2 regions of the Shewanella sp. 433 genome follow, and region 2 is predicted to be linked to the other one. Evidence: predicted binding sites of a transcription regulator. Region 2 holds the regulator's gene; the other holds the start of a gene.
The links. Region 2 encodes MetJ, which represses methionine synthesis genes. Its sites were predicted from a motif close to TAGACGTCTAGACGTCTA; they were not measured.
Positions count from the first base shown of each region.

Region 1 (16,491 bases), 1.4 Mb from region 2:
ATGCTGCTACCTTCATTGGCTGAGATACTTGTTGATGCGACCTTAGCTTCTGGCGCGTCATTGATTGGTGTTACCGTCAACACAAAGCTAGTGCTAGTGCTATCAGTCACATGTTCATTGTCATGGACAGTCACTGTTACCAAGGTCTCACCAGAAAAGTGCGCCGCAGGGGTTAGCGAAAAGCTATCGCCTTCGACGGTCGCTTCGATATTATCACCAGTTACCACAAGGGTGTTGGCGACCTTGTTAGCATCGACATAGACCACCTTGATATCTTCAATGGTGCCATTTTCTGCAACGGTTAAGTTAGGTAGATCGCCCAGCTTGATATTGCTTGGTACATCGATTGAATGCACCATACTCTTTTTAACATCGCCACCAATGGTGTAATGCATGGTGATATCCATAACCTGACCAACCGCTTCAGGCTGAATAACCGCTTTGACTTTTAATTCAATTGCACTAGCTTCCGGGCCTTGATAGTCGAAACACATCACTAAATCATCAGAGAGCACTTCGTCTAGGTTGTCGAAGCCAACCATAGTGTATAGGTAACCATCTTTCGGGCCCGCTTTTTGCGAGTAAGGGCTGTCAAAACCTTCTACAAAAATCGCCCCTTTTTCAAGGTTGGCACCTAAGTTGTCATAGGCAAAGATGATTTCGAAACGGTTGTCTCTAAAGTCTGCATTAGGGCTCAGCATTACCTGATAATCATATTGATCGCCTGTAACGCTGTCAGTGACATTATCGAACTCCATAAACAGCATATCGCCGATATCTGGACGTTCTTCAGCGTACTGCATGGCTAGCGTTAACCCCCAAGGATCTTGATAGTCCTGACGATAGTTCATTTCAAACGTACCACGCCAGAATGGGCTGAGTGACTCAAGTAAGAAGCTAGGACCTCTATGCCAGCCCATGACCCAGTAGGCATCGTTAAACTGTATTGCACCAACAGGGTGCATACGGAATATGCCGCCATTATCTTGATTATAAAGTTTAAATTGTTCCTGCTGCATACCGGTAAATAACCAGTCCATCGGAATATCGTAATAGTCTTCACTGCCACCGACATACCAATTCTGACTCGGTTGTAAACCAAAGGTATTTAAATCAATATAGCCACCGGTTGAATACTCATCGATTAATGGCGTGCGACACTGCTGGGAGGTCAGGTTATTGGTCACGACATATTCGCGCGGTATGTCTCGTGTCGAGAGTTGCTGACCTGCTAAGCTCATGCCCGATTCATCAATGACCAAGTTTTCCAGTATCGTGTCATTATTACTCACTAAGGTGTTTGGCGCTAAGCGCATACCTTGGGGTAACTCGACTTTAAAGTCATAGGCACGCTCATTAGATTCGAGGTTTTGGATAAGGTTGATTTTTAAATCAATAACATCCATTGAACGAGCCTTAGTTTGGCTCACATCTAACGATAGTGCGTCTGTGCCACGAGTTAATTTAAGCGAAGTAAAGCCAAGCGTCCCTTCTTCCCCCGGCATATTGCCTAAGTCAAAACCTCCGTAATAAGCATCACCGGTTTTCGCATCGGGCAGATCCCAGTTGAGTGTAAGCTCATAGTCACCGTTACCATCGTGCGATGATGGGCCGTTTAAGGTGATGTTAGCATTATCACTATTGTCGGCAAGTAACGCATACCCAGTCGTCACATTGTGACGTTTTTCCTGATAACCGATATTCGATACCGCGATCCAATAGGTACCCGGTACTGGGTCAATGAAGTCACAGTAGTTGGTAATGGTTTCCGATGAAGACTGACACACTAATTCATCAAAAAACTCATTTCGCATCGCGTTAGGATCATCACTGTTTTGATCTGCGCTAGGGATAAAGCTAGCGTTATTATTGGCGTCTAAACCTACAGTAATAACTGGGTTAACACCTTGATAGCGTGGATTTCGCTCTTCTGTTGGCTTGAGATCTTCCACTGACTGCACTTCTACAATTAAGCGTTTAGTGCCTTCCGGTACCGTGATAGCCTCTATATGCCATCCGTCGGCGATACTGTCATCGGTTAAAAACGGACCCACTTGCTCGAGTTCAGCTGCGAAGGTGGTGGGTTTAACTAAACCATACATGCGTGGAGTAAAGTCGCTGTAGTTATCGGTATTGACCACGAAAGTCTCAGAACCGATGTTACGATTTACGGTAAGGCGTTTCTCTGCGGGTAGGGCATCAGGAACCGATAAACTTACCACCGGCATGTGCAATTCCGGTGAACGATTGCCCGTTTCGGTTAAGGTGATTTGACCATTGAAAATGCCAAAGTCATTGTTGCCTTCCCATGGAGAATCTGGCTCATCAGGTTCGAGTAAATGGCTTACGCGCCCAGGTACTGTCATGGTGACCTGAATAGATTGTGACTCGCCTTTCTTTAAGCTGAACTCAGTCGGGCTGACCGTCAATTCAGAACCATCGTCTTTGGTTTGCGCGCTTAGGCTCCAGCTACCATCTTTGGTGGCCGTAACCGTTCGCATCCAGCTGCACTCACTTTTACAGTTCATATCAACCATAGAAGGAAGGTTGAGCCAGTTAACGATGCCCCCATTATTCGGATTGGCATCAATATAATTTTCAACCGACTCATGCATGACTAGGCCGGTTTCAGCGGCTTTAGCCACGTCAATGGCGCCCGCACCTGCCATAAAGTTGTATTCGACATCGAGTGCCGGAGCGTCTTGATAGGGTTCATATTTAACTGGATTGGCGGTTAACATTAATGCTGATTGAATTTGCGCTGGGCTCCAATCACTATGCAGTTGTTTTAATAACGCCATGGCACCGGCAGTATGGGGTGATGCCATCGATGTGCCGCTCATCATGGTCCAATCACTGGCGCGAGGCGCAAAGGTAAATGGCTGATCATCGGCATTGGCAGCGTAAATATTGACACCCGGTGCGGTTAGATCTGGCACTAAGTTATCAATAAAACGGCTAGGTCCCATCGAGCTAAAGTAGGCAAGCAGATTGCCTTTTTCTGGAACGATAGAGTATTCATTAGTAGTGGCAGTAATGGTGCCTTTTGCCATGCCCTCACTGCTTTGGTTGATCCAATTTTTAAGGGTATAGCGGGCGCTTGAGTCAACGTTAATGCCTGGAATTACAAAGTTATCGGCAACTAACCCTTGGCTATAACTGATGTTTTGTAACACTATGCCACTGGCGCCACCACTTTGAACATTAATGGCTTTATCAACACGCGCAATATCACCGCGCTCACACACCACTATTTCATTATTGGCAAAGGTGCCAGCAGGAAATGGAGCATTACAACTTGCGGCGGTAAAACCATCGCTTGGGTCTGGGTCGGGATAGTTTTCGGCTAATACAAATATTCCACTGACGGCATCAGTAAAACCTAAGCCTTTAATATCTTTATAGGGCAGTGTATAGCTAGGACCATCACCTTCGAAATGAGTAATGCTCGTGTTACCTACTGATAAAATACGGTCATGGGTTGTTGCACCCACGGTGGTTACCCAAGGAGAGGTATGGTCGGCAGAAAAGAAGTAGGGGCCAGAGTTACCCGCCGCCGCTGCAACTGAGATGCCCGCCTCTCGAGCCGATAAGAAGGCCAGTTCAATAGGATCTTCCCACGGGAAGTTTTCACTGCCCCCAATCGAGAAGTTAATCACATCGACACCATCTTTTATGGCATCTTCAAAGGCGGCTAAGATCGCTTCCTCAGGACAGCCAGCATAAGGATCGCCTTGGCCACCGGGATAACACACTTGGTAAGAGACAATGTGAGCCCTTGGTGCAACGCCAGATGTCTGCGCGAAAGTAACGGGTAGGTTTACCCCATCACTTACCGCTTCACCCGTTGAGGTCTGCAGTGGCGTATCGAATAGTGTGTTGCCTGCTGCTGTGCTGGCAGTATGCGAGCCATGACCATTATAATCTTCACCTGTTTTTGGGCGGATCAGTGTTGTTTGCCATGGATTGTCTTGAAACTCAGATGCGTTATACGCCGCGGTGATCACATCGTACGAGTAAACCCCAATCAGCTTATCATTACATAAACTGGTGTCTACCTGGCAATCTCCTAAAAAGTTACCCGCACCCAAGGGGTTGTTGGCAGAAAATCCATCATCAGCGGCAAACGCTGGATGGTCAGTATTGATGCCGGTATCAATGATACCCATCACCATGCCTTCACCTTTAGCTTTAATACCTGAACTGGTCTCGCCAGCCCAAGCGGTATCGGCATTAATAAACTCTGGGCCACGGTCGGTATTGAGTTTGAAAATTCGACTTGGGGTGATTTTTTTGATGCCAGCGGTGGTCGCCATGATCTCGGCATCGGCTTGAGTCATTTTTACTGCAATAGCGTTGTTAGCTAGAGTGTAGTGGCTGACAACATTCAGTTGCGCGCCTTTCGCCTGTGCAGCGGAAATAACGCTATTTTGTTTTTGTCTTAAAAGTGATTGGTATTGACGTACAGGCTGGCTATTGATATCAAGTGTTGCCGAGCCTTGAAAGGCCTGATTCTGTCTTGGGCTGGTTGCCGGATAGCCCTGAAAATCGCCATTATAGGTTGATACTGGTTCATCAGTTAGCTGTACGATAAAGACATGATCACCTTTAATCGAGTCATCAAACTTAAATATGTCGATGGGTTTTTTATTGGGCAGAACATGATTAACCTGTCCCGGTTTGCCTGAAAATATATCTCCTGCTTGATATGATTTACGTTGCTCATTAATATTTGCCACATCTTGGGATGTGAATGTTGGTACATAAAAGCCACCATCACCCGATGGTTTAGCTCCGATATCCGCAGCGGCGTAGCTTGCAGTGCTAATGTATATCGCACCGAAAACGGCCATACTGGCTTTATTTAACTTGAATAGATTTTGCATTTTTTATTGGTTTTCCATTCGTGTTGGCAAAGTTGAAAGAGATGACGCTCAATGTTTCGCATGTATTTGCGAAACATTTGGTAAACAAGTTATTAACATGTAGAGGGTAATTCAACCGCGCCGTTTGTTAGCGAATTAATGCAACTATCTTATGAACCTTAAATAAAGCTTTATTCAGACTTTTATGCTGTTAAGCAGTTGTTTAATAGAGTGGTAAATCAACAGTGGTTAATTTAACGGGTGCTTATATGGTTGTATCTTTTTGTATCTTTAGCGAAAAATAAAATCTACCGCCACAATGTTATACTTTAGCTGTAATGACTCTTGATCTTAAAACGGTTGATATTAAAAGCTATCGTTATTCCGTACGGTACTTAACGCATATCATCACGAGATGTGGCGTTTGCGAAATCGCTTTCTATCGGAATGATGTTTGTTGATTACCCCTCTATGGGGATGGCAGAGCTGCATTTTTTCTGGTGCAGTGCATTAAGTATGGCCGTGAGTCGATAGGTTCAGGCTTGATTGATTTATAAAATATAAGTTAATCAATGTAGTCGATATCAACACTCTCTTCTGAATTTTAGGTAAGATTTTAATGAATAATCTGACAGGATTATTTATTAGATATTTTATATTGTCTTTGTTGTTAATTATTAATTTGTCGTCTCTATGCCTTATTTGAAATATTAATCAGTATGAGCTATGCTTTTAACTCATTTAATGAATTTCAAAGGAGACGCAATGTATTTAAATGCTCCCTTTTTTATCCCATCTATAAGATCATTTACGACTTTCCTGTCATCTGTAAAAGTTAGTATTTTCTAATTTATCTGTTAGTAAAAATCAACGATATTACCGAGTTTATAAACGTAACATGAAGCAAGGTGTTGCGCTTATCTTTGTTTTTATTGTTTTTTTTGTAAAAGGAGAACGATATGAGTATGAAGCAAGCATATGAAAAGAAATTACGGGCTCAATTGGATGAGTGGAGCGCAGAGATAGATAAGCTTAAAGCCAAAGCAGATAAGGCCGAAGCCGACGCTCAACTTGAATATTATAAAAAAATTGAAGAACTGCGGACAATGCAAAGGGATGTCGCTAATCAATTAATTGAACTTGAAGAGTCTAGCGATGATGCTTGGGAAGATATTAAGGCGGGTATCAACAATGCGTGGGACTCGCTCGACAAAGCATTGAAATCAGCAGTGCAGAGGTTCAAGTAATAGTTCAACTAATATTAGGTAAATATTAGTCTAAACAATGACAAAGTATTAAGGAGGTTGCTTGTGAAATCATTTATTAATGCATTTTTGTTAGCCACCATAATAGGTATTGTCCCGCTAGGTTATGTACAGATGAGTTATGCACAAACCGATAGTGATAAAGCTGAGGAAAAGACCTCAATAGAAGATGTTAAAAAAGAAACCGAAGAGATGCTTAAAACGATTGGTGCATACAGTGCCGATAAGCGAGATAAAGCGGTGGAAGAAGTCAAAGCGAGCCTTGATAAGTTAGATAAGCGCATCGATGCGTTAGAGGCGAAGACAGATAAAAATTGGGATGAAATGAGTGCAACCGCGCGCCAAGATGCCCGCGAAAAACTCAAAGCACTTCGTAAGCAACAGAATAAAGTTGCCCAGTGGTATGGCAGCATGAAATCCAGCTCTGCTGATGCATGGGAAGAAATTAAGCAAGGGTTCTCGGATGCTTATAAAGATCTCGAGAAGTCGTGGGAAGAAGCCGAAAAAGAATTTGAGTCTAAAGAATAATGGGACTTAAAGATGGCATTATACCCACCCCCATGCTTTTTAAGTAATTAGTCAGAAGCTACAAGATTCGCCATCGAAGTTGCCGAAATAAGTAGATAAAAATGCCGTATAGCCATCATGGATGATGGCTAAGGCTCGGAGGGCATGGATGCCCGATCTGAGCCGTTAGGCGATTTTTATTGGAGTATGAGGCGCCTAACTAATGCATGTAACTTCGTCTGGGGCGGCAAGGGGAGATGCAAGAGGGGGATTGCTGTTGATCCCCTTCTTGCTCGGGTGTGGGTTGAAGACCCACGACTTACCTCGGCCGTAAGGCCGTATGGGTTAGTGAGGCGAAGCCTCAGTACTAATGTTCAAACGAAGTTTGGGTAATCAAAGGAGTCAAGGTGATGACTCCACATCTCTACCCGTTAAACATCATAATCCAATACTGGTGCTAGCCAGCGCTCGGTTTCTTCTATGCTCATGCCCTTACGCACGGCGTAATCTTCCACCTGATCGCGGCCAATATTGGTCACGCCAAAGTAGCGTGATTGCGGGTGAGCAAAATACCAACCCGATACCGCGGCGGTGGGGAACATGGCGTAGCTTTCGGTAATATCAAGCCCAATGGTTTCATCTGGCTTTAGTAAGTCCCATAACAAGCCCTTTTCGGTGTGATCTGGACAGGCGGGGTAACCCGGCGCTGGGCGAATACCTTTGTATTTTTCGCGAATGAGTGCCGTGTTATCGAGATCTTCATCGGCGGCGTAGCCCCAAAACTCTTTACGCACTCGCTCATGCATGCGCTCGGCGAAGGCTTCGGCCAGACGGTCGGCTAAACATTTGAGCATGATGGCGTTGTAGTCATCGTGGTTGGCTTCGAAACGGGCAATATGCTCGTCGATACCATGACCTGCGGTGACGGCAAAACCGCCCATGTAGTCGGCCACGCCTGAGTCTTTAGGGGCGACAAAATCAGCCAAACAAAAGTTATCATTGCCTACGCGCTCTATCTGCATCCGCAGGTGGTGGGTCGTCATCTCCACTGTTGTGCGGGTTTCGTCGGTGTAGAGCTCAATATCATCGTGGTTAACGGTATTGGCAGGGAACAGGCCGATAACCGCCTTGGCGGTGAGCCATTTTTCGTCGATGATCTGCTTAAGCATGGCTTTGCCATCGGCGAATAGCTTACGGGCTTCTTCACCGACCACCTTGTCGTCCAAGATTTTCGGGAAATGGCCATGCAGTTCCCAGCTACGGAAAAACGGGGTCCAGTCGATACGCTCGACTAAGTCTTCCAATGGGTAGTCATCGAACACCTGACGCCCTAGTTGATTAGGGACAAATGGGGTGTAATTGGCCCAATCGTGCTGGCAGCGGTTGTCGCGCGCGGCGGCAATGGGGATGATCTGTTTGCGTTTTTCTTGTGAGTTACGCTTGTCGCGCATCATCTGATATTCATCATAGGTGGCATCGATGGTGGCTTGACGCGTCTCATTGCTGATAAGTTTCGATACCATAGGCACGGCGCGTGATGCGTCGGCAATATAGATGGCGCCCGTTGGTGCGTGGGGCGCGATTTTAACCGCGGTATGAATTTTCGAGCAGGTCGCGCCGCCAATGATCGACGGGATAGTAAGCCCCGCCTTATGGAAGGCTTTAACGTTGTGCACCATCTCATCGAGACTCGGGGTGATTAAGCCTGACATGCCGATGATATCGACATTTTCCGCCTTGGCGACCTCGATGATCTTCTCAACGGGGACCATCACCCCAAGATCGATCACCTCATAGCCATTACAGGCCAGCACCACGCCGACGATGTTCTTACCGATATCGTGCACGTCACCTTTAACAGTGACCATCAAGATTTTACCGTTAGACTGACCTTCGACTTTTTCCAGTTCGATATAGGGGTTTAAGTAGGCGACCGCTTTTTTCATTACTCGCGCCGATTTGACCACTTGGGGCAAAAACATCTTGCCCGAACCAAAGAGATCGCCGACCACGTTCATGCCATCCATGAGCGGCCCTTCAATCACATCCAGTGGCCGAGTCGCCTGCTGTCTTGCTTCTTCGGTGTCTTCATCGATAAAGTCGGTAATGCCTTTCACTAGGGCATGGGCAAGACGTTTGCTCACCTCCCAGCTGCGCCACTCTAAATCTTCTTTCTTAGCCACTTGGCTGCCATCACCGCGAAACTTCTCGGCGACCTCAAGTAGTTGCTCGGTGTTATTTGAATCTACCACTGGGCAGGGCAGGTTTTGCACTACCGCTTCAACGCGCGCTTTTAACTCGCTGTCGATATCGTCATAAATCGCCAGCTGACCTGCGTTGACGATACCCATGTCCATTCCCGCTTGAATCGCATGATAGAGGAACACGGCATGAATCGCCTCACGCACCGGGTTGTTACCACGGAATGAGAACGACACGTTCGATACCCCGCCCGAGATCATCGCGTGGGGTAGGGTGCGTTTGATCTCACGAGTGGCTTCAATAAAGTCGACAGCGTAGTTGTCATGCTCGTCAATACCGGTAGCAATGGCGAAGATGTTGGGGTCGAAAATAATATCTTCTGGCGGGAAGCCCACCTTATCGACTAACACCCGATAGGCGCGGGTACAGATCTCGATCTTACGTGCCTTGGTGTCTGCCTGACCTTGCTCATCGAACGCCATGATGATGGCCGCGGCGCCATAACGTTTAACCAATTTGGCGTGGTGAATAAATTGCGCTTCGCCCTCTTTCAACGAGATGGAGTTGACTATGCCTTTGCCTTGAATGCACTTAAGGCCTGCCTCTATCACTTCCCATTTAGAGGAGTCGATCATAATCGGCACCCGGCTGATATCGGGCTCAGAGGCGATAAGGTTAAGGAATTTCTGCATCACCTCGACGCCGTCGAGCATGCCTTCATCCATGTTGATGTCGATGATCTGGGCGCCGTTTTCTACCTGCTCACGTGCGACGCTGAGGGCGGTTTCATATTCGCCATTTTTGATCAGCCGTAAAAAGGCAGCCGAGCCGGTGACATTGGTGCGCTCGCCCACGTTCACAAACAGCGAGTTGGCATCTATGGTCAGTGGCTCAAGCCCCGACAAGCGGCAAGCCACTGGGATGTCGGGCAGCGCCCGCGGCGCATGGGAGATAACCGCCTCGCGAATGGCGCTAATATGGGCCGGTGTACTACCACAGCAGCCGCCAATAATGTTTAAAAAGCCCTCTTGTGCCCACTCACCGATAACGCTTGCCATCTCTTCGGGGCTTTCATCATAGCCACCAAACTCATTAGGCAGCCCCGCATTGGGGTGCGCCGACACATAACATTCGGCAATTTTTGACAACTCTTGCACGTAGGGGCGCAGCTCTTGCGGGCCAAGGGCGCAGTTAAGGCCAATCGACAGTGGCTTAACGTGGCGCAGCGAGTTGTAAAAGGCTTCGGTGGTTTGCCCTGTGAGGGTGCGGCCCGAGGCATCGGTGATGGTGCCTGAGATCATGATGGGCACTCGCAGCTCAAGCTGTTCAAATACCGTTTCTATAGCAAACAACGCGGCTTTGGCGTTGAGGGTATCGAAGATGGTTTCCACCATGATGATATCGGCGCCGCCTTTAAGCAGCGCCTCAATCGACTCAATATAGGCATCGACCAGCTCATCGAAGCTGACATTACGGTAACCGGGATCGTTAACATCTGGGCTAATCGAGCAGGTGCGGTTGGTGGGGCCAAGTACCCCGGCAACATAACACGCGCGCCCCGTTTCAGCGCTGACTTCATCGGCCGCGGCGCGGGCAAGACGCGCGCCTTCAAGGTTAATTTCAACAGACAGATCTTGCATCTCGTAGTCGGCCATGGCGATACGAGTGGCGTTAAAGGTATTGGTCTCGATGATATCGGCGCCAGCGAGTAGGTACTGTTTATGGATATCTTTGATAATGGCTGGCTGAGTCAGAACCAGCAGATCGTTATTACCTTTGACATCGCAGGGCCAGTCTTTAAAACGCTCGCCGCGAAAGGCGGCTTCCTCAAGCTTATGATCTTGGATCATGGTGCCCATGGCACCGTCGAGGATTAAAATACGTGATTCGAGCTGCTCGCGGATCTGCGCTGTTATCTGTCTTATTGGGGTAACAGGGGGTCGGGTCGCCATAAAATTCTACCTATATCCTACTCGATGCATGTTCACGACTGCCGATGCAGTGCGACGAGGGTGTGATCACCCTGCTATTATTTTTAGATGTATAAACGTATAGACGTCTATAGTAATTGCTATAGTAAGCGACTTATTAGGCTTAGGGCAAGTCAAAAGAGTATCAGTTTTCCCCCTCGTTAGCCCAGTGGCTTATAGGCTGCCGCTTAGCCTGTGGGTGATGTTTATTTTGGCACAATGGCAGCCCGCGGGGCAGTGTGAACCATATTGCATTGTCGCCTTGTCTCGGCGTATGCTGCCACGGCATGACAAATATCAAGGTAAGCCAATGACACAAACGATTTTTTATTTAATGCGCCATGGTCAGTGCGAGGGCGGCAATGTGTTGCGAGGCCGAAGCGACCTACCTTTGAGTGAGCTGGGATTTGCCCAGATGCAACTGGCCTGTGCGACTAAATTACCCGAGACGATAGATGCGCTGGTGACCTCTCCCCTAAGCCGCTGCCAAGGGTTTGCCGAGTATTACGCTAAAAAAAAGCAGTTACCTTGCCATGTCGAGGCGGGTTTGATGGAGATTGACTTTGGCGACTGGGACGGTGAGATGATTGATACCTTGTTCGCTGAGCATAGCGAGGCGCTTAACGCCTACTGGCAAGATCCCTGGCGCGCACCATTGCCAGGCAGTGAGCCGCTAGATGCCTTTGAGCAGCGTATTGAGACCTGTATCGAGCAAGTGTTACATAGGCACAGTGGCAATACCCTGCTGCTTATTACCCATGGTGGGGTTATCCGCCATTTGATGGGGTTGGCGCTGGGGATCCGCGGCGAAGTCGGCTTCTATACCCAGTTAAGTCTCGATTATGCCAGTGTGGTTAAGTTAAGCCACTTGGTCGATAACGATGGTAAAGGCTATTGGCGCTTGCATTGGAGTTAATGGTTAAGCTCAATGTTGGGGCGTTAGTTACCAGCGTTTGTCGTTAACCAGCGCGGCAAATACAAAAGGTGGTTTGCCTCCTAGGGGAAATACCGCATAATAGCCAACAATTTTAGGTGTCTAGCATACAGATGACGCCGAGCGTAAGGTGTTGAGCAGCGACTCACTTAACGTGGGTCGAGTAACTCAAACTTAATAGGGAATTGGGGAGTGACCTAAGGTCATCAGCCCAAACTGTACCCGCAACTGTGAGTGTGTTGAGTAAGGCAATTGGCCTTGTCTGCAACCACAAGTCAGGATACCTGCCTTATGCTATAGCCTAATGACTCAAGCGGGTGACTTGAGGGAGCTAAAGATGAACAATCGACTTGGGGCGCTAGCCCCGCTTGACAGCGGCAGGTCGACACCTACGCGGTCGCAACACATTTTACCCTATTGCTTTGCGGCTTGGATGGTGAGCCTGTGACGTCAATCCCTATGGCGTTATCTGCCCAACACCTTAGTTGGCGCGTGGGCGAGCGCGCCATTTTGGCTGATGTCAGTGTCGAACTGCCCCAAGGTCAAATGCTGGGGATCATCGGCCCTAATGGCGCCGGCAAATCCACCTTACTGCGCTGTCTATATCGTTATTTGACCCCAAGCCAAGGCGATATCACCTTATTTGGCCGAGCGGTGGGCGACTTTTCGGCGCGATCCTTTGCCCAGCAAGTGGCGGTGGTGCTGCAAGACACGCCGCACCATTTTGACATGACCACGGCGCAGCTGGTGGCGCTAGGGTTGACGCCCCATAAGGGGGCGTTTTCGCTCACCAGCGACCAAGACAAGCACGATGTGCGCCGCGCCTTAGCCACAGTAGGTTTAACCGCGTTGGCCGACCAAGGGTATGAGCAACTCTCTGGCGGCGAGAAACAACGGGCGTTGATCGCCCGCGCCATAGTGCAAAAGCCCAAGCTGCTGATCCTCGATGAGCCCACTAATCATTTAGATATCCGTTATCAAATACAGATCTTAGAGCTACTGCGTAGCTTAGAGATGACGGTGGTTATCTCGATCCATGACCTTAATTTAGCCAGCGCCCTGTGTGACCAATTGCTGCTGCTCGACCAAGGCCACGCAGTTGCCCAAGGCCGCCCCAATGAGGTGTTGACCGAGCAGCGTATTGCAGAGGTCTTTGAGGTGTGCTGCCAAGTGAGCCCGCACCCACAACACGGTAATCCGCAAATTAATTACTTTTATGGCTACCATAATGTCACCCAAGGGGAGACGCCATGATGCGCTCGCCCGGATTATCGGCCAGCGAGCGCCTTTGGCGCGGCCTGCTATTGGTCACAGGGTTTGGGGTATTAAGCCTAATGACGCCGCTGTTAGCCGCCAGTTTTGGTGCGGCGCACATCGACTTTAACCAAGTGGTCGATGTGGTGCTGGCCACCCTTGGCGGTGAGCGTCCAAGCAGCGTCACCGCCCGCATTGTGATGGAGCTGCGGATGCCGCGCATCGTGCTGGCGTTTATCGCCGGTTTTGGTTTAGCCATCGCCGGCGCCGTGCTGCAAACTGTGACCCGCAATCCACTGGCCGACCCTTATCTGTTTGGCATCTCTTCTGGCGCCTCCTTTGGTGCCGTAGTGGTGCTTACCCTGTTTGGCGGTGCGGGCGCGCTATCGAACGCCTTATCCATATCATGGCTTGGCAGCGTCAGCCTGCCGATGGGCGCCTTTATTGGCGCCAGTCTCTCTGTGCTAATGGTATTGGCCTTGTGCGGCCGCGCCATGAGCACTCAAATCGAGCGCATGCTGCTTTCTGGGGTGGCGATCTCCTTTATGTTTGGTGCGCTTACCAGTTTATTACTCTATTTTTCGGGCCCTCAGGCGGCCGCCTCTGTGCTGTTTTGGAGTTTGGGCAGTTTTGCCAAGGCCAGTTGGTCTGGCTTGGGGCTGCCCTTGTTGGTGGTGGCAGGCGCAACTGTGATCATATTGCTGTTTAAACGCCAGATAGTTGCCATGAAAGCCGGTGATGAAACCGCCCACACTTTAGGGATCGATGTGCAGCGCCTGCGCCTAGCCATGTTGCTTTTGTGCTCGTTAATCACAGCCGTGCTGGTGGCTAACTGTGGCGGAATCGGCTTTGTGGGTTTGATGATCCCGCATATGGTGCGCCTGTTGCTGCCTGGTCGCTTCGCCTTGTTGACCACAGGGTTGGTGGGTGGGCTGTTTATGATCTGGGTCGATGTATTAGCCCGTTGCTTGCTGAGTTACCAAGAGCTGCCTATCGGCATTATTACCGCGGTGATCGGCAGTGTGTTTTTCTTGTTTATTTTAGGCAGCAAGCGCCGTGGCTAAAGGCGAGGCCAGCTGCAGACCCGTTAAGGATATAACCCATGTTTAGCGTAACGCCGGTGAACCACCAATTTGATGGCGAGATTCAGCAAAAAATCGATTGTAAAACCAAGCCATTAGGCGCATTGGGCCGACTCGAACCCTTGGCGCTGCAAGTGGCGCAGGTGCTGGGGGCAACGTGTCCGACGATTAAGCAGCCTAAGCTGCTGGTGTTTGCCGGCGATCACGGTATTGCCAGCGCGGGCGTGTCGATTGCCCCTAGCGAAGTGACCACCCAGATGGTGCTTAATTTTCTGCATGGCGGCGCGGCCATCAATGTGTTTTGTGCCCAAGCAGGCTTTGAGATGGAGGTGATCGATTGTGGTATCGCCCATCCAGTTACAGGCCATGAGGCGCTTATCGATCAGCGCCTTGGCGCCGGCACGCGCGCGTTTCATCTCGAGGCGGCCATGTCAGCTTCCTGTGTTGAGCAAGGCTTTGCTATGGCGAAGGCGCGGGTGGCCTTGCATCATGACAATGGCACTAATCTCATTGCTTTTGGCGAGATGGGCATTGGCAATACCTCCTCGGCGGCGGCGATTATGGCGGCGCTCTTACCTGTGGATGTCGCCGCTTGTGTTGGGCGCGGCACTGGTATCGACAGCGAAACCTTGCAGCGTAAACAGGCCTTAATCACTCAAGCCATACAGCTACATCAAGGGCAATTAAACACACCACAGCAGATATTGGCGGCGCTGGGCGGCTTTGAAATTGTGCAGATGACCGGTGCCATGTTGGCGGCGGCCGAGCTGAAAATGCTGATCTTGGTCGATGGCTTTATTGCCACCGCAGCCGCACTACTGGCGGTGACCATCGCCCCAGCGGCGCGTGATTACATGATTTTTGCCCATCAATCAGATGAGGCTGGGCATCTGTTGATGCTGCAACATCTGCAAGCTGAGCCGCTATTACAGTTAGAGATGCGTTTAGGTGAAGGCACGGGGGCGGCGCTGGCCTTACCGTTAGTGCGCGCTGCTGCGGCGTTTTATAACGAGATGGCGAGCCTGCAAGATGTTGGCATCGCGATTTAATCCATTTAACCAGCGATTTAGAACATTGCACTAACAGGGCAAGCGGACGGGAGTGAAGCAGATGCTGCATAAAGAGTTAAGCCTATTTTTGATTGCCATGGGCTTTTTTACCCGCATTCCTATGCCTCGCTGGGTCGAGGTTAACGGCCAGCGGCTCAATCAGGCGAGCCGTTACTTTGGCTTGGTGGGCGTGCTGGTAGGGGCGATAAGCGCGCTGGTTTATACGCTGGCCAGCATGGTGCTGCCCAGCAGCGTTGCCATCATCTTGGCGATGGTAACCAGTGTGCTGGTGACTGGCGGCTTTCATGAAGATGGCCTCGCCGATACCGCCGACGGTTTTGGCGGTGGCTGGACGCTGGCAGATAAGCTCAACATCATGAAAGACTCGCGGATCGGCACCTATGGCGTGTTGGCTTTAGTGTTTGCGCTGTTGTTTAAGTTTGTGCTGCTCAGCGAAATCGCTCTGTATCAGGCCGATTTAGTGGCGGCGGCGCTGATAGTGGCCCATTGCCTTGGCCGAGTCGTGGCGGCGTCGCTGATTTTTTCTGAGCCTTATGTGCGTGAAGATGCCAGCAGTAAGAGTAAGCCGCTGGCACAATCGCAAACCGTCAATGAGTTGCTGATATTGCTGGCCAGCGGAGTGATCACCTTATGGGTGGCGGGCATCGCCAATGCGCTGAGTTTGTGTGCCTTGCTGTTGCTGGTGCGTTATCTGCTTATCCGCGGTTTTAGGCGTCAAATTGGTGGCTACACGGGCGATACCTTAGGCGCGGCGCAGCAGGTGGCAGAGCTTACCTGTTACCTGTTTATCTTGGCCATCACCCTATGATCCATTTGGTATTAGGTGGTGCGCGCAGTGGTAAATCCAGCCATGGTGTGGCGTTGGTATCGCACTATGTTGCCCGCGGCGCCGAGGCGTTATTTATCGCCACTGCCCAGGCCTTTGACGATGAGATGACGGCGCGGATTGCACGTCATCAAGCCGAGCGTGCGGGCGATGAGATTGCGTGGCGTATGCTTGAGTGTCCACTGGATTTAAGTGAATGTTTGGCTCAGCAGGCTCACGCTAAGCAGGTGATCTTAGTCGATTGCCTTACTTTGTGGCTGACCAATCAGTTGCTCAGCGACGAGCACGACTGGCCGCAGGTGAAGGCGCAGTTGCTGGCAACCCTTACGGCGCTCCCGGGCGATGTTATTTTAATCTCCAATGAGGTGGGCAGCGGCATAGTCCCAGCCGATCCCTTGAGCCGGCGCTTTGTCGATGAAGCCGGTTGGTTGCATCAGGCGATAGCGGCCCTTGCCGATGAGGTAACCTTAGTCACCGCTGGCCTGCCGATGCGCTTAAAGGGATAAGCAATAAGAT
Region 1 is NZ_CM181703.1:1,113,931-1,130,421, forward strand. It holds gene AC5YB1_RS05025 (S8 family serine peptidase) at 1-4,886, opposite strand, end outside; gene AC5YB1_RS05030 (sll1863 family stress response protein) at 5,825-6,112, shown strand; gene AC5YB1_RS05035 (sll1863 family stress response protein) at 6,176-6,658, shown strand; gene metH (methionine synthase) at 7,069-10,791, opposite strand; gene AC5YB1_RS05045 (histidine phosphatase family protein) at 11,120-11,725, shown strand; cobalamin riboswitch at 11,879-12,049, shown strand; gene AC5YB1_RS05050 (ABC transporter ATP-binding protein) at 12,203-12,997, shown strand; gene AC5YB1_RS05055 (FecCD family ABC transporter permease) at 12,997-14,061, shown strand; gene cobT (nicotinate-nucleotide--dimethylbenzimidazole phosphoribosyltransferase) at 14,100-15,128, shown strand; gene AC5YB1_RS05065 (adenosylcobinamide-GDP ribazoletransferase) at 15,190-15,957, shown strand; gene cobU (bifunctional adenosylcobinamide kinase/adenosylcobinamide-phosphate guanylyltransferase) at 15,954-16,481, shown strand.
Region 1: metH (methionine synthase) is a predicted target of MetJ. The motif match lies at 10,884-10,901, and genes of this name have one in related genera.

Region 2 (16,491 bases):
ACCCGTGGTGATTTTTTATTAAACAAAGCGGGTGTTTGTTGTTAAAAAGTTTACTAAAGGAGTCGAGATGTGAGTTTGAGGTTGATCACCTTTACAATAAAAATCTAATTGATAAAAATATCATTGATATTAATCTAATTGATGTGGTTTAAGTTTTTGTATTAAAAGCCTTTTATTGTTTGCTGTTTTTGCAGGGATGAGGTGTTGGCTATCAATTACTGGTGGAGGTGAATCACACTTTTGTAGTTAAACATCTGCTAAATAATGGCTGTAATGTTAATGAACTTGTTATCGCTAACGCTGTGATTGTCGTCGAAAGGGGGCGTTATTTTTGGGAAATACGTCGCGATGGGCAGTATTTTGATCTTATCAGCCATAGTGGATTATCGAGCATATTTACGCAGCAGAGGCTGGGGGAGTAAAGGTTAAATACGGGCTAAATATCAGTATTTTTACTTGCCATATCATCTAGCACTTAAGAAATGAACTATCTTTAACAATCGAGCGTACTAATCTTTCAACACGCTTAAAATGACCATTATTCGGAGGGGGGAGAAAAGGGAATGAAGTGCCTTAGCATAATAGTGTTAATCACGCTGATGAGTCTCACTAGGTTTTCCTTTGCCGAGCAGCAATATGATGGTGTACATAACTCTGCTTTAAACAGTTCACACGTTGCCGTAAGTCATCAACATGGAGATCTCTTCAATCATCCTGCCTTGTCAGTGTTAGATGCGACTAAAGAGGCGCGGGGGATTGCATCGCCGCAAGCAGAGAGAACCTCTGCGACACAAGGTACATCGATTGTCTTGCCGACGGTGCAGATGCCAATGACACTGTTTCATAAGACTTATATCGAGGCGGTAGGTGTTGCAGATGCGATTCAAAGCAATTTAGACCATTTTGATGTTAACAATCCTGCAAATGTTTCAGAGTTAGGCTCTCTCGGGGCGTTGGTGTCGGGGGGAGTGTCTGATGTTGGCGTTGTATTGAGTTTTCCTCTATCAATTGTCAACATGCCAATATCGGTTGGGCTCTCGCCCAAAATACAGCGTATCGACACTTACAATTATGTAGTTAATGCGAATAACGTGACTTTTGATAGTGGTAATGATTCCCCCTATCGTAATGATGATACGGTATTTAATCTTGATGTTGGTGTGGTAATTAAGCCTTTTAATGGGCTAACCGTTGGCTTGTCTGGACGCAATTTAATCGACCCAAAACAACAGAGTGTAGAGTCATTAGGGCGGCAATTTACTTATCGAGTTGAGCCTTTATATACTGCTGGGGTGGCTTATGATTGGGCTGCACTTACCCTAACAAGTGATATCGATTTGAATGCTCATCAAGGTTTCGATGAAGTGGTTAGTACACAATATTGGCGCTTCGCAGGGGAGCTAAAAACCACGGATTGGTTGGCGTTACGTGTGGGTTATCGCCACAATTTAAACAATACCGCAATCGACCTGTATTCGGTTGGTACAGGCTTTAGTATTGGTCGCACCTTTAATCTGGACTTAACCGGGCTGTTTGGCAGTGATGATGCCATTGGGGGCGTGATCCGAACCTCATATCATTTTTAGTGATTATCTTGTTTGCTGATTTTTATTCCCTTTTACGGACACCTATTTGAGGTCGTTACGTTAGTTCTATAATCGATTTTACCGCTAAGATCAGCGCACTTGTACTGCACAATATCAGGGTAAGGCGTTGGGTTTTTTGTTTGTCGATGCCGCCGACAATACGATTAGCAACTACAAAGCCTAGCAGGACCGATGGTAGCAATAGCATTGAAAGATACAGATGACGCAGTGTGAGTAATCCACTGAAAGCCAAAATGATTAAGGCGATCATTGAGCTAAAGATGAAGAAGGCTGACAAGGCTGCGCGAAACTGTTTGGCGTCTTTTCCCGAGAGTAAAATAGCCATTGGCGGTCCACCAATGGCAGCGATATTACCAAAGATCCCCGACAATATGCCCGCCATAAAAAGATTACTGCGATTTATGGGGAGACGTAGCTTGAATAGGCTCAGAACCACGGCTAGAGCCACAATGATTGCAATGGCTAATCCCAATACTGGTTGTGGTGCTAGCAATAATAAGGTTGCGCCTAATATTCCGCCAGGGATACGCCCCAGTAAAGCATATTGTAAGCCGTTAAATTCCAGTGCGCGCCTCTCTCTTAGCAGGGTGAGTAAGGCGATAGAAAAGCCCATCATAATGACAGGTGCGGGCACTAGGCTTGGGTCGACGAGATAGAGTAACGGCGAGGCGACAACGGCTAAGCCAAAACCGATCAGGCTTTGGGTTAGGGCGCCAATAAAGATGATCAGCGACGCTAGGCCAAGGATCATGGGATCAATCATAAGTTCAGGCACTATACCACCAGGGGTTGCAGTGTGTTTAGACGTGATAAAGAGGAGGGATCGCAGTGCGATCCCTCTTTAGCAAAACAGGATAGGTAAAGTCGATTTACTCGACGTCTTCCCATTCGATGCCCATCTCAGTCATCAGCTTTTTCACTTCGGCTGGAATACTGTCGGGTTTGTCTTTTGACAAGTCATCATCATGGGGTAAAGGTTGGCCAGTATAAGCATGCAAAAAAGCTTCACAAAGCAATTCGCTGTTTGTAGCGTGGCGTAAGTTATTCACCTGACGACGAGTGCGTTCGTCGGTTAAAATCTTAAGCACCTTGAGGGGAATAGAGACAGTGATTTTTTTCACTTGCTCATTCTTCTTACCATGTTCAGCATAGGGGCTGATATAATCGCCATTCCACTCAGTCATTGACTCACCTGTTAATTCTCAAATTCGGGGCAGATTTTATACCCTTACCGGGTACAGTCAAATTATTGCCTCTAATTTTTGTTAATTGCAAATAGATTTCTACATGTTTGGACGTCTAAACGTCTAAATATGTTGACGCTACCGCTTGCCTTAGGTACATTTAGACGTCCAGACATCTATAAAGTATAGATGACTGCCGCCGATTTAACTTTAGGAGTAAAAGATGACTGAGCGTAAATTAGCCACGGCAGCTGTGCGTGGGGGGATAGAATCCGATACCCAATATGGTGCCGTTGTACCGCCCATCTATTTGTCGACCAATTACTCCTTTGATGGCCATCAACAACCGAGAGATTTTGATTATAGCCGCTCGGGTAATCCGACTCGCTGTATTTTGGCTGACGCCATAGCGGAGCTGGAACGTGGGGCGGCAGGCATAGTGACATGCACTGGCATGGCGGCCATCACCTTAGTAACCAATTTACTGGGGCCCGATGATCTACTCGTGGTGCCGCACGATTGCTATGGCGGCAGCTATCGACTATTTACCCACCTCGCCAAGAAAGGGGCATTTAAACTGGCAGTGGTTGACCAAACGAATGCCGCTGCTTTGGCAGACGTTATTGCTCGCCAACCTAAAATGGTCTGGTTAGAAACCCCTTCGAACCCATTACTGCGCGTGGTTGATATCGCAGCGATTGCGAGCCAGAGCCATGAAGTGGGGGCGCTAGTGGTAGTCGATAACACCTTTTTATCGCCTATCTTGCAACAACCTCTGTTGCTCGGCGCTGACATAGTGATCCACTCAACGACTAAATATATCAACGGGCATAGCGATGTGGTCGGCGGCGCGGTTGTCGCTAAAGATGCTGAAGTGGGTGAGCTGTTACATTGGTGGTCTAATACCTTAGGGTTAACCGGCTCAGCCTTCGATAGCTATTTGACCCTACGCGGCTTAAGAACAATTGCGGTGAGAATGCGTCAGCATCAAGCCAACGCACAGCAGGTGTTGGCTTTGCTAACCCGTCATCGCGCCGTTGATAAGGTCTATTATCCTGGTTTGGCGGACCATCCAGGCCATGAGATCGCGTTAAAACAGCAAAAAGGTTTTGGTGCCATGCTCAGTTTTGAGTTAAAAGGTGGCGAAGCAGAGCTTATTGCCTTTTTAAATGCGTTAGAATACTTCTCTTTAGCCGAAAGCTTGGGTGGAGTAGAGAGCTTAGTGGCGGTTCCTGCTACCATGACCCACAGAGCGATGGAGCCAGCGGCTCGTTTAGAGGCAGGGGTGAAAGATACCCTTATTCGTTTATCTGTTGGGATTGAAGATGGTGACGATCTGGTGGCAGATATTCAAGCGGGTTTAGATGCGGCTATCGCGGTAAGTTGTTAAAGGTATTGAGGAGCAAAAAATGACACGATGTCATTTGCATAAATTTGGCGGTTCTAGTTTAGCGGATGCAGATTGTTACCGCCGTGTCGCTCATATATTACTCACCCATGGCCATAGCGATGATCTCATCGTGGTTTCTGCTGCGGGCAAGAGTACTAATTTTTTATATAAATTACTTGAGCTAACCGAGTCCGGTCTGTTGTGGCAAGAAGAGTTGCAAGTGTTGATCAGTTACCAGCAAAATCTGATCGAGCAACTGTTATCTAACGAACAGGCGCGCAGCTTGCGCGAGCGTCTATCGACCGATAAATCCCAACTCAGCACATTACTTTCTCTTGCCGATTTAACGGATTACCAACGCAATCAAGTGGTTAGTTTTGGCGAGCGCTGGTCATCGCGTTTACTTGCCGCGCTGCTGCGTGAATCAGGCGTCGGGGCAGTCGATGTGGATGCGCGCACTTTATTAGTGGCCGATGAAGGGGCGGTACCGCAAATTCGCATAGGGCAATCAAAGCAAAAAGTGCAGGCGATGCTGAATGCTCACCCTAATGAACGCCTAGTGATCACCGGTTTTATCTGTGCTAATGATAAGGGCGATACCCTGTTGCTGGGCCGTAATGGTTCAGACTTTAGCGCCACCTTGCTGGCCAGCCTCGCCAATATTGAACGGGTGACCATTTGGACCGATGTGGAAGGGGTGTTTAATGCCGATCCCAATCGCATTAACGATGCACGCCTGCTCAAAAGCATGTCATTAACCGAGGCTAATCGCTTAGCCCATCTTGGTTCGCCGGTACTGCATAACCGTACCTTACAGCCACTGTTTGACACTAACGTGAGCCTAGCGGTGCGCTCGAGTTATGCGCCCCATACCGATTTTACGCTTATTGCGCCTAAGAGCTTATCGGCTAGCGCGCCCGTCGTTACTAGTCTACCTAGCGTGTCGTTGTTTAGCTTAAGCTTTAATGCCGAGCTGCCTCAATTATTAGAGTGTTTTGCTAAGGCAGGACTGGCTCCCTTGGCCTACTGGTCATCGGCGTCTGGCCTTGCAGAGCTGGCCTTTACCCACGAGAGTGAAAAACAAGCGCGGGCGATATTTGAAGTCAATACTCAAGCACTGGGGATCGATGCATTAGAGGTGCGACAAGACTTAGGCTTAGTGGCGTTGGTCAGTGCCGATGCTGCACTTTATCGCCGGGGTTTTTCACGTCTATTAAGCCGCGATGCTCACCCATTGTGTAACGATGGCCTAAGTTTGGTCACTTTGGTCCCTAAGGGGCAGGTGAGCCTATTGACGCAAAAGGTACATCGTCGCTGCGCTGGCCCGCGTAAACGTATCGGAGTATTACTGCTGGGTATTGGTAATATTGGTGATGCGTGGATTGAGCTGTTTAAGCGGGCGAGACCGGTATTAAACAAGGAGCTTGAGGTCAGTCTCGAGTTGGTGGGATTACTGAGTTCCAAGCTGGCGCTATTAAGCGAGACCGATATCGATCTTAATCACTGGCAGCAGCAATTTAATGAGCAAGCAACCCCTTGGGATTACAGCCACCTGTTTGAACGATTACGCCATGTTGAATGTGATGAACTTATCGCGTTAGATATCAGTGCTAGCGCCGATTTAGCGTTGCAGTATCCAGCATTTTTTGCCCGTGGTATTCATATGGTTAGCGCCAATAAGCTGGCTGGCAGTGGGCCTTTACCTTTTTATCAAGAATTAAAACAGCAGCTGGATAATCGTCGACTTTTTTGGCGCTACAATGCCAGTTGTGGTGCGGGATTACCCGTGCAACATGCCCTAAATGATTTACATAACAGTGGCGACGCCATCGAAGCGGTGGGGGGGATTTTTTCCGGCACCTTATGCTGGTTGTTTGAACATTTCGATGGTACTAAACCCTTCTCTGAATTGGTGCTGCAGGCTAAGGCGCTTGGGCTGACAGAGCCCGATCCGCGTGACGATCTGTCGGGGCGAGATATGCAGCGTAAATTGCTTATCTTAGCGCGAGAGATAGGCCATGATATTGAGCTTGATGATATTGCGCTGCACTCTTTAGTGCCGCCGCATCTTGCGCAGCTCCCGTTGGCTGAATTTATCGAGCGTATCAGTGAGCTAGATGCTGAGATGCTACGTCAATATCAAGCGGCTGCGGAGCAAAATAAAGTGTTGCGCTATGTGGCTTCCTTGCAACACAGTGACGGTCAACTTGCAGCGCAGGTCGGGATTGAGTGGGTGGATCGCAACGATCCTTATGCTAACTTAACGCCCGGTGATAATGTGTTTGTGATTCGTAGTCACTTTTATCAAGATAATCCTTTGATTATTCGTGGTCCAGGTGCCGGCCGTGAAGTCACCGCTGCTGCGGTGCAATCGGATCTGGCGCAGATCTGCCGCGATCTATTGCAAGAGTAACCTCTTCTCAGACGTCATACCTTAAGCGGCCCAAGTTAGCACTTGGGCCGCTTTTTTTGTCGATAATGCCGCTATATAGTGCATCTAATACTTCATCTCAATGCCACATTATTCGCTTTTTCTTGGAAAATTTCTGTTATCCAGCCGGTAGTTATATCGGCAACACCTTGTCGGTAAGCAGGTAATACATTTTATGTAACAATGGCTTGATGCTCATGTCGCTCATGCTGTAATCGGTTTGTTGTAGAGGCGAATAGACTATTTTAATTTTGGTTAACTTTTACGCTTGACTTAGAACTGAGTTTCTCTAGTATGTAGACATATAGACGTCCAAACGTCTAAGTACTATCGTCGAACGTCTGAGGGAATAAAGATGGCTTTTCACCACGCGCAACATGCAAACTCATTAAACCAAAGCTTGTCTGAGCTTAATGGTGACATTAACGTCTCGTTTGAATTCTTCCCGCCAGCCACCCCTGAGATGGAACAGATCTTGTGGAACTCAATCAGGCGTCTCGAACCGTTAAAGCCTAAGTTTGTCTCGGTAACCTATGGCGCTAATTCCGGCGTACGTGATCGTACCCACGGGGTGATTGAACGCATTCAGAAAGAAACCGATCTGGTGGCTGCGCCGCACCTGACCTTAGTGGATGCCAGTGATGAAGAGCTAGTTGAGCTGGCCAAGCATTATTGGCATTCCGGAGTGCGTGACATAGTGGCACTGCGTGGCGATTTACCCGAGGGCAGTGCCAAGCCCACTCGATTTGCTAATGATTTGGTGCGCCTATTACGTTCGGTGGCCGATTTTGATATCTCGGTAGCGGCTTATCCAGAAGGCCATCCTGATGCGACCAATGCGCAAGCGGATCTGATTAATTTAAAAAAGAAAATTGATGCAGGGGCCAACCGTGCTATCACGCAGTTTTTCTTCGATGTCGAGTCCTACTTACGTTTTCGTGATCGTTGCGTGGCCGCGGGTATTGATGTTGAAATTATTCCAGGCATCTTACCTGTTACCAACTTTAAGCAACTTAAACGCTTTGCTGGCATGACCAATGTGTCGATTCCCCGCTGGTTACATAACCAATTTGAAGGCTTAGATGACGACCCTGCGACACGACAAATGGTAGGTGCTAATGTGGCCATTGATATGGTGAAAGTGTTATCGCGAGAAGGAGTTAAAGATTTTCATTTTTACACCTTGAACCGTGCCGAGCTAACTTATGCGATTTGCCATACTTTAGGGGTTCGTCCAGGGCAATAAGTCTAGGTTGTGTTGCCATCGTTATGTTTGAACGCATCCTGTTATTGAACGGATGCGTTTTTGTTTTTCGGGGAGCTTTTATAATTTTTTTGATGAAATCCATTACCTTATTCGTTCGAATCCCTCTATCATTAAGGGCAGTTATAATCGGGAGGATATTATGAGATCGATAACGTTAGGTTCGGCTTTGTTGTTATTGTCGATGCCTTTATTGGCAGAGCCAATGGCGATGCCGCCATCAGCACAATTGTGTGCGTCATGTCATGGCCCAACAGGGCAAGGTGTTGAGCCATTAGGCCCAAGATTAGCAGGGCTATCTGCTGAATATATCACTCAGCAGATCAAGTTGTTCCAAACAGGCCAACGCCAAAATGCCAGCATGACGCCTATGTCTATGGTGCTCCAAGGTGATGCAATTAAGCCTGTCGCGGACTATTTCTCATCTCAAGAAGTGCCTGAAGTCAGTGTTCACCTTCGCGGTGAAGCCGCAGTGTACAGCGACCCAACCCAAGAATTAGTGTATCAAGGTGACTGGGACAGAATGATCCCAGCATGTGTCACCTGTCATGGTCCGTCTGGCATAGGTGGGGGCCAGTTCCCACGTCTTGCTGGTCAGCAGGCAAGCTATATCAAGACCCAGTTACTTGCTTGGCAAGCGGGCACTCGCAAGGGTGATGTAGATGCAATGATGGGGACCATTGCAAATAAGCTAACCGCAGAAGAGATTGATGCGTTAGCCAAGTATTTTGCCGAGATCAAATAGGGAGTCTGACCATGAATCATGTTAAATCGCTACGCAGTGCTTTGATAGCGTTGATTGGACTCTGTGTGCCAAGCCTAGTTATTGCCGCTGAGTTACCTGACAAACAGGCTGAATTACAAGTCAAGCCAAAGTCAGATGATACGGTTTATTTAACGCCAAGAGAGATGAGTGCCATACCTCAAGGGGCATTTGGCGATAAAGTTAAACAGGGTTATCAGCTGTTTGTTAATACTCAGCAGTTACGTGGTAAATATGTCGGTAACGAGCTGAACTGCTCTAACTGCCATATGGATGCAGGGCGTAAACCCAATGCATCACCGCTATGGGCTGCCTATATGGCTTACCCTGCTTATCGTAAGAAAAACGATAAGGTCAACAGCTATCAAGAACGTATTCAAGGTTGCTTTACCTACTCGATGAACGGGAAAGCACCGGCAGATGGCAGTGACGAGTTAGTGGCGTTATCTGCTTATTCCTACTGGTTGGCCATGAGCGGCTTGATGGATCAATATCAAGTGACGGGCGAAGTGCCAGAATTGAGCGATGCAGAGTTGCTCAAAGGCGGCAAGCGTGAAGACTTTGCTCTGCCCGCGGCGGTTAAAGCTGCGATGAATATCGATGAGTTGGCAAAGCTTCCTGGTCGTGGTTTTCCACCGATTGAAAAGCCTGAGTTAGCCTATTCTCCTGAGCGCGGAGCTACGGTTTACCAAGCGCATTGTCAAGCCTGTCATGGTGATGATGGCCAAGGGCTTGCTATTGCGGGTGTTTATAGCTTACCGCCATTGTGGGGGCCACAGAGCTTTAACTGGGGCGCAGGCATGCACAGGGTCAATACTGCAGCGAACTTCATTTACGAGAATATGCCATTTGGTAAGAGTATTCAGCTGACAAACCAACAAGCTTGGGATGTTGCAGCTTACATTAATTCGAAAGATCGCCCACAAGATCCACGCTTTAAGGGGGATGTTGAAGCGCTACAGAAGCAATACCATAAGCACCAAGGTTATTATGGTCAATCGGTTGATGGTGGCGCAGTTTTAGGTAGCCAATCTTACCCCGTGAATCCTGATAAACAGTAATCTTAGGCGTTAATAGGCTCTGCGATTGCCGTATAATAATCTGAATTAAGGGGTGTTAGCTTGGTTGCTGACACTCCTTTTTTATTGGGGATGATGAGGTATGACACACAACAAAGCGGTTGCGACTGCTGAGTCAAACTTGATATTAGGTGCAGCGATAAACTGCCCCCTATGCCAGCAATTAAATCAGTGTGCTATCGCCAACCAGCAGCCCAGCGCCTCTTGTTGGTGTCAGCGGCAGGCGTTTGTGCCAAAGGCATCATTAACCGTTAATGTTCGCTGCGATGCGTGTATTTGCCAAGTCTGCGCCGCCGCATTAATGGCAGAGCAGCAGGCTGGATTGAAACGCATAGATTGATATAGATAAAGGCGCGCTTGGATAGCGACATTGCGGTTTGTATGCTCAGTGCTTTCTGGTAACGCTGAGTCAATCTCAGCAACATAAATCTTATTAGGGAAACGTAAAAAAGGAGCCATTAGGCTCCTTTTTTGTCGCGTTTGCGATGAGGTAACTCTCTTATTTAGCCACGCTAGGTTATGTCAACACATGGTGGCTTTAAGTGAGCCGGACTCGGCCTAATTAGGCGTTGTCTTTACCACCCTTACGGTGTGGTTTACGGTCGCCTGCTGGCTTACGACGACGTGGTGGACGGCTGTCATCACCCGCGCTTGCTGGCAGTTCGGTGCCGGCTTCACGGATGTTAAGTGGCTTACCACATACACGCACCTTCTTCAGATGTTGTAATACATCTTTTGGCATGCCGTCTGGCAAGTCGATGGCGGTCATTGAATCAAATAGTTGGATTTGTCCAATATAACGACTGTCGATGTTGGCTTCGTTAGCCACAGCACCAACAATGTTACCGACACCAACACCATGGTCACGACCCACGTCGATAACATAGCGGCACATCTTAACGTCTGGATGATCCTTTAAGGTATCAGCCGTTCCTAGATTGCTTGGCGTTGGGCGTGAATCACGACGGGTACGTTCGCGAGGAGCACGATCACCGCGTTCACCGCGTTCACGACTGCTACGCTCATCACGACTGTCGCGTTGACGTTCGTTGATATTAGGTAGCTGCAATGGACGATCTTTCTGAACTTGCTGTAGTAACGCCGCTGCAAGTACATCAGTATCGACTTCTAACTCTTGACATAGTTGTGCAACAGCGCCTTTCATGAAGTCTAAAGAATCTTTAGCAATGACTTCAGAAATCTGCTCACCTAAACGAGAAAGACGACGCTCGGTCACAGTCTCTGGGCTAGGCACGTCCATTGGCGAGATACGGCTCTTAGTCGCGCGCTCAATGGTACGTAGCATACGCATTTCTCTGTGCGTCACAAACAGAATTGCCATACCTGTACGACCAGCACGGCCAGTACGACCAATACGGTGAACATAGGCTTCGGTATCGTATGGGATATCGTAGTTTACAACGTGACCAATACGTTCAACGTCAAGACCACGTGCCGCCACGTCGGTAGCGATAATAATATCAAGCTGACCACGTTTTAGCTGATCAACGGCGCGTTCACGAGCCTGTTGGTTCATATCACCATGTAGTGGTGATGAAGCATAACCGCGAGCTTCAAGCTTTTCTGCCAGTTCAACACAGCTGTTTCGTGTACGAACGAAGATGATAATACCTTCAGTATTTTCAACTTCTAGCACACGTACTAGGGCTTCTAGCTTGTTGTGTTGCGATACTTGAACGAAACGTTGTTCGATTGATGCAACCGTAGTATGGCTAGCAGCGATACTGATGTGCGTTGGTTCAGTCAGGTACTTATTGGCAACGCGCTTAATTTGCTCAGGCATAGTGGCTGAGAATAATGCAAGCTGGCGTTGTTTCGGCGTGTGCTCTAGGATCCATTCGATATCATCGATGAAGCCCATTTTTAGCATTTCATCGGCTTCATCGAGCACCATAGCTTTAAGCGTATCAAGCTTAAGGGTGCCACGACGCATATGATCCATTACACGGCCAGGCGTACCGACAATGATTTGTGGACCACGACGCAATGCATTAAGTTGTTGATGCATGCTTTGGCCGCCGTAAATCGGCAGTACGTGCATACCTTTCATGAATTTTGAATAGCTACCAAATGCTTCGGCGACTTGCACGGCAAGCTCACGAGTTGGGGCTAATACTAAAATTTGTGGCGTATTTGACGTTGGGTCGATCGCATTTAATAGCGGCAGCGCAAATGCACCGGTTTTACCGGTACCGGTTTGTGCTTGACCTAAAATGTCTTTACCGGCCATAAGTGGCTCGATACTAGCAGATTGAATTGGCGTTGGTTTTTCGTAACCAAGCTCGTCAAGAGCACGCAACAAAGGCTCGGCAAGACCGAGTTCGCGGAAAGTTTTTTCATTGGATGACATGGGTTGTAGCCTTGTGGTGTAGCAAAGTGCAGAGACTGCACTAAAGATTTTATAGACAGAAAATCAACCCCGTGTCGACTTCCCGCACCGAAAAGTATCAGTAAGCCGATTATTATAGCAGTGAGTTGATAGATTGGCTACCACTTAAGTCTGATTTTTAGGGGTAAACAGGGGGCTTTACAGCTAAAGTCTATAATTAACAGTGAGTTGTTTTTTAATAAATTACAAATTAATCTATTGTTTTGCTCGGTTATTTAAGAGATAACTGTCGATAATGAGTAGTTTGTAAGCCGTTTCTGTAACAGCTGCTAGAAACTCGATATCTAGCTTTGATGCGATGTCACTGGTTTGATGGTAATCGCTATGGGGTGGAATACCCAAATAGAGCCAAGGCAAGCCGGCTTGATAAAAGGAGATGTGATCTGACGATCTTAACCAATCTATCCTTTGTATCGATTTACCCGCTTCGGGTGGGTGATTGGCTCTGATACACAACCCTACCGTTTGCCTTAAACGGTTTTGTATCGCTGTAAATTGGGTAAAATTTTGGCGCCCTTCTATATAGAGGGTGTGGTGGCGGTTGGGGCGCCCCACCATATCTAAATTAATCACGAATTCAATTTGTGCCATCGCAGGTTGGCTGTTGTCATCTTGTAGCATTGCGACTAAGGCTTTGCTGCCATAGAGCCCTGGTTCTTCCGCATCGGTGGCGATAAAGAGTAAATGACTTGGCCGCTGCTGGCCCTTGGCATGCTCAGCCAGCGCTAGCATCGCGGCTATCCCCGAGGCATTGTCGTCGGCGCCTGGGTAAATCTCGGTGTCTTGTGTACCTAAATGATCATAGTGGGCGACAATCAGCCGCCATTGGTCGCTAGCTTGAGTTGCAGGTAGCATGCCGATGAGATTGACACCCTGGCGCTCAGTAAACTGATATTGATAGCTAAAGTGCTGGTCAAATTCCCTATCGCGCGGAGGGGCATTAGAGGGAAGTGGGGCGTGCAGCCTAGGCCAAGGCATTAAGCCCGCCTGTTGCATACGCAGGTTAAGGTAGTCTCGGGTCATTGCTGCGCCAAGCGTCATGGTTTTACGCCCAGCAAAAGCGGGCGAGCTTAATTTGTTTACATCCTCTAGGAGCTGAGTCTGATTGGCCCAATTGAGCTGCAATTGGCGGTGACAAGCATCGTCTGTACTGCTACAAGCGGACAAGAGCAGCGTAAAGGCGAACAAGAGCGAGATGAGGGTGATGATGCGAGCAGGATTGAGCACTCTCATGGGCACCTAGCTTGGGTGGTGGGCTAGGCTATAACTTAGCTACAATTAATTAATAAAGACAGTCAAAGCCAGAATTAATTGATAAAGACCGCCAAAGCCAGAATGATTTCATACTGGCTTTGGCGGTTATCTTTAATAGAGCAACGCGAGTTGGCTTACGCCTTGAGTAAAGGCTTAAGGAAGCGCGCGGTATGAGACGTTGGATGCTCAGCTACTTGCGTAGGAGTACCGCTGACCAAAATGGTGCCGCCACCTGAGCCGCCTTCAGGGCCAAGATCGATGATCCAATCGGCGGTTTTGATCACATCGAGATTGTGTTCAATCACCACTATGGTATTGCCGTGAGCCTTAAGGCGATGCAGTACATCTAGTAATAGCTGAATATCGGCAAAGTGTAAGCCAGTCGTTGGCTCATCTAAGATATACAAGGTCTTGCCTGTGTCACGTTTTGACAGCTCTTTGGCCAGTTTGACCCGTTGTGCTTCACCGCCAGAGAGGGTGGTTGCACTCTGGCCAAGGCCGATATAAGACAGGCCAACCTCCATTAAGGTTTGTAGCTTACGGGCAATGGCTGGTACGGCATCGAAGAACTCTCGAGCTTCCTCAACGGTCATCTCTAACACTTCGTGAATATTCTTGCCTTTGTAACGCACCTCTAAGGTTTCACGGTTATAGCGTTTACTCTTACAGCTATCGCAAGGTACATACACATCGGGTAGGAAATGCATCTCAACTTTGATCAGACCATCGCCCTGACAGGCTTCACAGCGTCCACCTTTCACATTAAAGGAGAAACGCCCCGGCTTATAGCCACGGGTTCTGGCTTCTTGGGTCGCGGCGAACAGCTCACGAATAGGGGTAAAGATGCCGGTATAGGTGGCTGGGTTTGATCGCGGTGTACGGCCAATGGGGCTTTGATCGATATCGACCACTTTATCGCAATGATCCATCCCCTCTACTCGCTTGTAAGGGGCGGGTTCATCGACCGTGGCACCATTTAGCTGACGATGAGCGATCTTATAAAAGGTGTCGTTGATAAGCGTTGACTTTCCTGAGCCTGACACTCCCGTCACGCAGGTAAACAGGCCTACGGGTATGGTTAAGTCAACGTTTTGCAAGTTGTTGCCAGTTGCGCCAAACAGTTCGATAACTTGCTCTGGATTATATTGCGCTGGCGTTTCGCTGATGTGGATCTGCTTAATGCCAGAGATATATTGCCCAGTTATCGAGTCTTTACAGCTGATAATGTCATCTAAGGTGCCATCACAAATCACCTGACCACCATGAACCCCAGCACCTGGGCCGATGTCGATGATGTGATCCGCCATGCGGATTGCATCTTCATCGTGCTCAACCACGATAACGGTATTACCCAGATCCCTTAGATGAATGAGGGTTTGCAGTAAACGTTCGTTATCGCGCTGATGCAAGCCAATGGAAGGTTCGTCGAGAACATACATAACGCCAACAAGACCTGCGCCAATCTGGCTGGCTAAACGAATACGCTGCGCCTCTCCGCCAGATAAGGTGTCGGCAGAGCGCGACAAGCTCAAATAGTTAAGCCCGACATTGACCAAGAAGCCTAAGCGATCGCGTACCTCTTTTAAGATTTTTTCGGCAATTTGCGCGCGCTGACCTGTGAGTGATAGCTGCTCAAAATAGCTCATCGCCTCGCCAATTGACCATTCGGTCAGCTTTGGCAGATTAAGATCTTCAATAAAGACATTACGCGCCTCTTCGCGCAGACGCGAACCGCCACAACTGTTACAGGCTTGCGTATTAATATACTTGGCTAACTCTTCGCGCACCGAATTAGATTCGGTCTCACGATAGCGCCTGTCCATATTGTTTAAGATCCCCTCGAAAGGGTGGTTACGCACCACGACATCGCCACGATCGTTGATGTATTTAAACGCGATACTCTCTTTACCCGAGCCATGTAGTACGATTCGGCGAATTTTATCGCTGAGCTGCTCATAGGGCACTTCGACATCAAACTTATAATGCTCGGCCAATGAACTGAGCATCTGGAAATAGTAAAAGTTGCGTCTATCCCAGCCGCGGATCGCACCGCCTGCAAGGGATAACTCAGTGTTGGTGATCACGCGTTCGGCATCAAAAAACTGTTGCACCCCTAAACCATCACAGGTGGGGCAGGCGCCAGCCGGATTGTTAAACGAGAAAATACGCGGCTCGAGCTCGGCCATAGAATAGCCACAATGTGGACAGGCAAAGTTGGCAGAAAACAATAGCTCGTCGATATCGCCATCCATAGAGGCGACGGTGGCTATCCCCCCCGAAAGCTCAAGGGCGGTTTCGAATGATTCCGCTAAGCGCTGGGTGATATCTTCACGCACCTTAAAACGGTCGACCACCACTTCAATGGTGTGCTTGACGTGCAGTTCAAGGGTTGGCGGATCGGACAGGTCGCACACTTCACCATCGATACGAGCGCGGATAAACCCTTGTGCCGATAGGCTCTCAAGCAGTTTGACGTGTTCACCTTTGCGATCGTTAATCACTGGTGCGAGCAGCATCAAGCGGCTGTCCTCTGGCATCTCCAGCACCTTGTCGACCATCTGGCTAACGGTTTGCGCCGCCAATGGTTGATTGTGGGTGGGGCATCTTGGCTCGCCGACACGGGCAAACAGTAATCTTAGGTAATCGTAGATTTCGGTAATCGTGCCCACGGTTGAACGTGGGTTATGAGAGGTGGATTTTTGCTCGATAGAGATGGCTGGGCTTAGGCCTTCGATATGATCTACATCGGGCTTTTCCATTAAGCTTAAAAACTGACGGGCATAAGCAGAGAGGGATTCGACATAACGACGCTGCCCCTCAGCATAAAGGGTATCGAAGGCTAATGACGATTTACCCGAGCCCGATAGGCCGGTGATAACGATCAGCTTGTCCCTTGGGATTGTCAGGTTGATGTTTTTTAGATTGTGGGTGCGGGCGCCACGAACTTCAATCTTGTCCATCTGTCTCTCTGATTGTCCGAATAAAAAAGAGACTGATTATCGCATAAAAATTGTCTCAGGTCATAGCAAGCTCACACAAAAGCGATAGGGGGAATGTTGACGAACGATTATGGCTTTGTGATTGAATAGCTACATAACCTGAACTCGAG
Region 2 is NZ_CM181703.1:3,832,005-3,848,495, reverse strand. It holds gene traF (conjugal transfer protein TraF) at 600-1,586, shown strand; gene AC5YB1_RS17035 (sulfite exporter TauE/SafE family protein) at 1,642-2,370, opposite strand; gene metJ (met regulon transcriptional regulator MetJ) at 2,477-2,791, opposite strand; gene metB (cystathionine gamma-synthase) at 3,015-4,181, shown strand; gene AC5YB1_RS17020 (bifunctional aspartate kinase/homoserine dehydrogenase II) at 4,201-6,594, shown strand; gene metF (methylenetetrahydrofolate reductase) at 6,968-7,858, shown strand; gene AC5YB1_RS17010 (c-type cytochrome) at 8,061-8,621, shown strand; gene AC5YB1_RS17005 (c-type cytochrome) at 8,633-9,700, shown strand; gene AC5YB1_RS17000 (cysteine-rich CWC family protein) at 9,801-10,058, shown strand; gene AC5YB1_RS16995 (DEAD/DEAH box helicase) at 10,281-12,089, opposite strand; gene AC5YB1_RS16990 (M28 family peptidase) at 12,324-13,361, opposite strand; gene uvrA (excinuclease ABC subunit UvrA) at 13,517-16,342, opposite strand.